DNA from 2 places in the Paenibacillus sp. PAMC21692 genome. Region 2 is predicted to be linked to the other one. Evidence: predicted binding sites of a transcription regulator. Region 2 holds the regulator's gene; the other holds the start of a gene.
The links. The regulator LexA, encoded in region 2, represses DNA repair genes until DNA is damaged. The targets are predictions, from matches to a motif close to CGAACATATGTTCG.

Region 1 (3,418 bases), 660 kb from region 2:
AGCGACTTCGACGATGAGGACGTTTATCATCGTCATGTCTCGCATCTTGTCGGCATCTATCCCGGCAAGCTCATCACGGAGCGGACGTCGCCTGAGCTGTTCGGCGCGGCGCGGACCTCGCTGGAACGGCGGGGAGACGGCGGGACCGGCTGGAGCCTTGGCTGGAAAATCGGCCTGTGGGCTCGATTTAAGGACGGCAACCGGGCGGAACGGCTGATCGCGGGCCTGCTGACGCTCGTGAGGAACGATGAGCCTGGCGACTACAAAGGGGGCGGCGTCTACGCCAATCTGTTCGACGCGCATCCGCCGTTCCAGATCGACGGCAACTTTGCCGCGACGGCCGGAATCGCGGAGATGCTGCTGCAATCGCATGAAGGCATCCTCGAGCTTCTGCCCGCGCTGCCCGATAAGTGGCCTTCGGGAGAGGTCGGCGGACTTCGCGCCAGGGGTGGATACGAGGTCGGTCTTAAGTGGGAAGGCGGCGTCCTGAGAGAAGCTACTTTGCTCTCCGGCAGGGATCAGCTATGCGAGATAAGCGCACAGCAAGCGCCTTCCCGAATGATTGGAGGAGACAAGGAAGTTTTGTGGACGTCCTCCATCGAAGGGCGATTTGCATTTGCGGTTACGGCGGGAGTCGTGTACCGATTGTTGTTCTAGAATAAGGGTTAAGCCAAACAACCGTTCCTTCGTTGGCGGCGGCGTCAGCCGCCATGCAACGAGGAACGGTTTGTTTGCAATCAGGATATTTTTAAGAGTCGGCTATGACTCACGGCTTCATCCAATCAGGCTTCGACTAATTCTGGCCGTTTTACCTGAAGCGGAGGAGGAATGAGCCAGCCTTTCTCCTTATTCATCTCCAGGATGCGAACGGCGAGGGCTGTTTTGGCCAAATGGTACTTGGCGTACAGGGCTGCAATGTCTTCCCTGATGCATTGGATCATGGCTTGGCTGCATCCCACAATCCCTGCCGCCGTATCGGCAGAGATCGCAGCCGCGATTTCCATATCCGTAAATCTTGCGCCGACCGGAATATCCTCCAGCTTGACTGGCGGTCTTTCGGCAGGAGCAGGAATAGGCGCGATTCCGTTGTTTGTAAGCAGTTGGTCAAGCTCTTTCGCTTCCAACTTGGATTGGTCGAGGAGTGCTTCCAAAATTTTCTTCAGTTCTTTGTCCCCGGCATGGTTCTGATAAGCCTGATAACAGGAAATCATCCCCTTCGCCACCATAGAACCCTGCCAAGCGGTGTAAATCTCGCCATAATGCATGGGTTCATCCTTCGGGTTACCGCTCAAAATACCCATTTATAACACTCCTTTAGATTAGTAAACGCCTTGTTTAGCTTTGCCTTCTTTTTAAAAAATATGATGTATAGGGTATCTAAAGAATGTCGTTGGATAAGCATACATATTTTAGTCCTTGCGCGGGAACAATTGTTCGTATTAAGATGATAATAAGAACAAATGTTCGAAAGGTCGGATGCAAGATGAACAATGGCGTGGGACTTCGTATCGCATTACCCCGATTGCTTCGTGCCGCTGATACTCTGTCTGCGAGGGCGGTGAGATGTCATGCCCTCTGAACGTTCCATATTGCTTGTGGATGGTCAGTCCTTCTATGCGAGCGTTGAGAAGGCCGCGCATCCGGAATACCGGGATAAGCCTGTAGCCGTGGCCGATCCGGAGCGGCGAAGCGGGATTATATTGGCGGCATGCCCGCTCGCCAAGGCGCAGGGAGTTACAACGGCGAGCAGAGTGTTCGAGGCGAAGGCTCTCTGCAAGGATCTCGTCATCATTAAACCTCGCATGCAGAGGTACATTACGTACTCGTTGTTAATTACGGAGATTTTCGAAACCTTTACCCCATTGGTGGAGCCGTATTCCATCGACGAGCAGTTTCTGGATGTGACGGGTTCGCTTGGCTTATTCGGATCGGCGGAGGAGATCGCGGTCCAAATACAACATAAGGTCAAGCTGGCTACCGGCGTATGGTCCCGGGTGGGCATAGGGCCGACAAAGGTGTTGGCCAAGACGGCTACGGATAATTTCGCGAAGAAACAGCCGTCCGGGATCTATCGGCTTGACCATTCCGATATCGAGAAAGACCTGTGGCCGCTGCCGGTCCACAAAATGTTTATGGTTGCTTCGCGCATGACCCGGAGGTTCACGATGTGGGGGCTGGATACCATCGGACATATCGCCCGGATGGAGCTCCCGATGTTCAAAAAGCAGATGCGCCGGATGATGGGCAAGCAATCGGACATTCAGGCCGAATACTATTGGCAGACGGCTCGCGGCATTGATCCCAGTCCGGTCGTTGCTTCTATAAGCGCCCCGCTAAAGTCCGTCAGTCATGGCAAGACGCTTAGAGCTTCGTTGTATACGCGAAGGGAGGATATCGAGGTTGTCCTGCTGGAGCTTTGCATCGAGGTCTGCCGTCGTGCGCGCAGGCTCGGGGTGCAGGGCAGGGTGATCTCCCTTGGCATGGGGGAGACCGATGGGAAGAGGGGCAACAGGTTCAACCGGCAGCTTACCCTGCTGCATCCGACATCGCTTACCCATGAGTTGTCGGCTGCCGTTCTTCGCTTATTCGAAGAATATTGGCAGGGCATGCCCGTTACCCATATTATGATCGCTCTTAATCAGCTCTCCAGTGACCAGGTGCAGCAGCTTGACCTCTTTGAGGACCGCTATAAAACATTCGAGCTGGAGAAAACAACGGACGCGATCAAGGATCGGTTCGGCGACATGGCAATCATGAGGGCATCCTCGCTTCTCGATGCCGGAGTAGCTCGCGAGAGGGCGGGACAGATCGGGGGTCACTTTAAATGAGCAAGCTGGATGGCAATGAACGGTGGAAATCCAAGATGCTGCTTACGGAGCACAAGGAGCAGTACGAGAAGCGACACGAATCGAAGCAGGTGGGCAGACCAACAGCCGACGAGTTAGACCAAATACGAGATTATATAATGTATCCGCACATGCTCACCATGATTCAGAAGAGCATTCAGGATCTGTCCTTCATGCAGGTTTCCCTCAAGGGAGTCCTCGTTCGCTGCATGGAATATCTGATGCAGAGGGTCACGGCCGACTACTATGCCCTCAAGAAGGAGTTCAGGCTAAAAAATATAAAAGTGATCGAGGAGGAGATGAATGACGGGATCCTCTACTTCCGTTATTTCTGCAGGGGCTATGAGGAGAAATTCGGCGTGGTCAGGGAATCCTTGCGGTCCGAGATCATTATAAGAATGACCGAATACACGAAGGAGATCGGCCAACAGCTGAAGTTGAAATGAGCCGTAATATCACTTACCGAGCTTTCCGAACAATTTTCACATACTCCCGAGGCTTATAGTTGACCAGGCTAATATCGTTTTCCGGCGTGGTTAGTTCCCTATAGGTTCCTTCGGACTTGGGGGATA
Region 2 (3,418 bases):
CGGCTCCGGCATGCACTGTCACATGTCCCTGTTCCAGGGCAATACGAACATGTTCTATAATGAGAAGGACAAACTTGGTCTCAGCGAAACGGCACGTTATTACATGGCGGGGATACTAAAGCACGCTCGCGCGATGGCTGCCATTACGAATCCAACTGTCAACTCGTACAAACGTCTGGTGCCTGGTTATGAAGCTCCTTGCTACGTTGCATGGTCGGCCAGCAACCGCTCGCCGATGATCCGAATTCCGGCTTCCCGCGGACTGTCTACTCGCGTAGAGGTTCGTAATCCGGATCCTGCCGCTAACCCGTATTTGGCACTTGCCGTTATGCTTAAGGCTGGTCTCGACGGTATTCAAAACCAATTGCCGTTGCCGGCTCCGACGGACCGCAATATCTATATCATGACAGAAGAAGAGCGCATTGATTCCGGAATTCCAAGCCTTCCATCGAATCTTAAGGAAGCGCTCGAAGAAATGCTTAGAAGCGGAGTCATCACCGAAGCGCTCGGCGATCACGCTCTCGCTCACTTCTACGAGTTAAAGGAAATCGAATGGGATATGTATCGCACCCAAGTGCATCAATGGGAACGCGATCAATATCTGACGTTGTACTAAGACAAGGAAACCCGCTGACCGTTATGGTTAGCGGGTTTGTTTTTGACCATTATCCAAACCTTTTGTTCAATAGTTTTAGAGTTGCATCATTTCCAATACAATAAAAAAGCCGATATGGAATTGTCCATACCGGCGTTGCCGCGTTGCTGCTTAATGGATATCTCTGAATAGTCCGATGACCTTGCCGAGAATAGTGACGTTCTGCAAAAGAATCGGTTCCATCGTCTCGTTTTCCGGCTGGAGACGGATATGATTTTTCTCTTTGTAGAACGTTTTGACGGTCGCTTCGTCGTCTTCTGTCATGGCGACGACGATCTCTCCGTTATTGGCCGTCTGCTGTTGGCGTACGATGACGTAGTCGCCATTATGTATGCCGGCTTCAATCATACTCTCGCCAATAACGTTAAGAATGAACACATTGTTATTGTCGCCAACATAGTGGGCAGGAAGAGGGAAGTAGTCTTCTATGTTCTCCGTAGCAGTGATCGGTACGCCGGCAGTAACCTTACCTACGATAGGAACTTGTGTGACAGGCATCTGGATGACGTTGTCATTATCGTCCTGGCTCAAAATCTCGATCGCCCGAGGTTTCGTAGGGTCGCGTCTGATAAATCCCTTTTTTTCCAAGCGGTCCAGATGTCCATGTACCGTCGAGCTGGACAGCAGGCCGACCGCCTCAGCAATTTCGCGTACGGAAGGGGGATAACCTTTTTCTTTAACTTCTTGCTTTATAAAGTCAAGGATCGAATTTTGCCGTTTGGAAATCTTCGACACGTTCATCATCTCCATTCATCTTATTGTGTCAAATTATAGCATAGAACCGCCGTTCGTACAAACATAAGTTCTTAAGCTCAAACGTTCGCATTTTTTCGTTGACGGAAACGTTTGTTCGTGTTAAATTAAAAACAGAACAAACGTTTGGGGTGCTGACAATGATGATGATGAATCCAAGTACAAGCTCATACCGTTCCATATACCGTGGTAATATCGGCGAAACCAAGGAGCTTGTTCAGCCTCATTGGCTGGTCAGGCATATGGCAAAGCTGATTATTAGTTTGATCGTGTTTACGCTTGTTTTCAGCAGCTTTCTTATAATCGGTACAAATGCTTCCAGCACGGTCGTTGAGGGGCCAGGCGAATCGGAGCAAGTCGTCACGGTAGGCAGCGGAGACACGTTGTGGTCCATTGCCAGTTCGTTTAAGAACGGCAGTGATATAGGTTATCTTGTTTTCTCGATCAAGAATCGCAATAATTTGGACAACGTGACGATACATCCAGGTCAGAAGTTAATTATTCCCGATATTTGATGGAGTTGTAATGGCGATATATCTTATAATGAGTGCTTAGAGATTTCCCATTCTTTAGGGAGATCTCTTTTTGTGTATTATAGAAACTAGTTGTGTTTGTGGGCTTCGCCTTGACAATGCCTTATTGAAAATGTCAAAGTAGGAGTAATGTGTTCGCAACATGAGAGAGGGGTAATGAAATTGGATTTTGATAGTCTGATTGCCAGAATCAACGAGCTTTCCCGCAAAAACAAAACCGTCGGCTTAACGGATGAAGAGCTGAAGGAACGAGATGTGCTTCGCCAGAAATATCTGAACAACTTCAAAGCTAACTTCAAGCAACAGCTTGATACAATCAAGTTTGTCGAAGATGAAGAAAACGAAGGCAACGGCGACATCAAACATTAAGAGCTCCTTTCATGAGCTTGCTATTATATGAAGGAGGAATCCATCTGTCACGGTCCTGGGAGCGCAAAGTGCGCAAAAACATGTCTACTATTAATAAGCAACGCAAGAAGCACGGTGAAGGTCAGTTAGTGATGAATGCAGAGAAGGCGGATCGATTTACCGGCCGCAATTTTTTGCTGCCGATTTTATTGATTTTGTTTATCGGCGCGTACATCGCGATTATGTCGGCAGATCCCAAATTCGTTATGACGACGATGAGCTGGGTAACGATCGGTATGTATTTTTTGCTCGCTGCCCTATTTTTTTTCCGCAAGCCCTATCTTAAGATCGGCAAGGATTATGTGCAGTCTCGCCGGATGACGGGCGACAAGCGTCTTAATGCGGCGGATATCGGTTCCATTCGCGTACAAGACGGTTATGTGACGATTTTGCCTAAAAAGGGCGGCGGCTGGACGTTCTCGCGTCTGCTTAATCGATTCAATACGGCGGCGATGACCGACAAAATGAAGTCGTTTGCTCAAGTACACGGCATTACATTCGAGGAGAAATAAAAAGGGGAGAGATAGAGGACATGGCAGCAAAGCAAGCGGTATTATTTGACCTGGACGATACATTATTGTGGGATGACCGCAGCGTCAGAGAGGCTTTCCGTGCTACCTGCGAAGCAGGCGCGGCGGCTACGGGCTTAAATCCGGACGAGTTGGAGGAGGCGGTACGCAAGGAAGCAAGAGCCTTGTACGAATCATACGAAACCTACCCGTTTACGAAGATGATCGGCATTAATCCTTTTGAAGGCCTTTGGGCGAATTTCTCGGCAGGCGAGCAAGTTGAGTTCCGCAAGCTGCAACAACTGGCTCCGGGATACAGGAAGGCTGCATGGACACAAGGTCTAAAGGCGCTGGGCGTCGATAACGAAGAGCTTGGAGCAACGCTTGCGGAGCTGTTCCCGGCAGAACGACGCTCGCGGCCGCTTGTTTACGATGAGACATTCCGCGTATTGGATGCGCTCAAAGGAAAATACAAGCTGCTTCTGCTTACCAACGGCTCACCCGATCTCCAAAAGGAGAAGCTTGACGGAGTGCCCGAACTTATTCCTTACTTTGATCAT

Region 1: H7F31_RS24785 (DNA polymerase IV) is a predicted target of LexA. The motif match lies at 1,454-1,467, and genes of this name have one in related genera.

What each region holds. Positions count from the first base shown of each region.
Region 1 covers NZ_CP060293.1:6,047,475-6,050,892, reverse strand. The annotation lists gene H7F31_RS24795 (glycoside hydrolase family 95 protein) at 1-657, shown strand, start outside; gene H7F31_RS24790 (DUF3231 family protein) at 783-1,301, opposite strand; gene H7F31_RS24785 (DNA polymerase IV) at 1,569-2,828, shown strand; gene H7F31_RS24780 (YhjD family protein) at 2,825-3,292, shown strand.
Region 2 covers NZ_CP060293.1:5,392,247-5,395,664, reverse strand. The annotation lists gene glnA (type I glutamate--ammonia ligase) at 1-616, shown strand, start outside; gene lexA (transcriptional repressor LexA) at 767-1,390, opposite strand; gene H7F31_RS21770 (LysM peptidoglycan-binding domain-containing protein) at 1,549-1,923, shown strand; gene H7F31_RS21765 (DUF896 domain-containing protein) at 2,104-2,310, shown strand; gene H7F31_RS21760 (hypothetical protein) at 2,322-2,861, shown strand; gene H7F31_RS21755 (HAD family hydrolase) at 2,882-3,418, shown strand, end outside.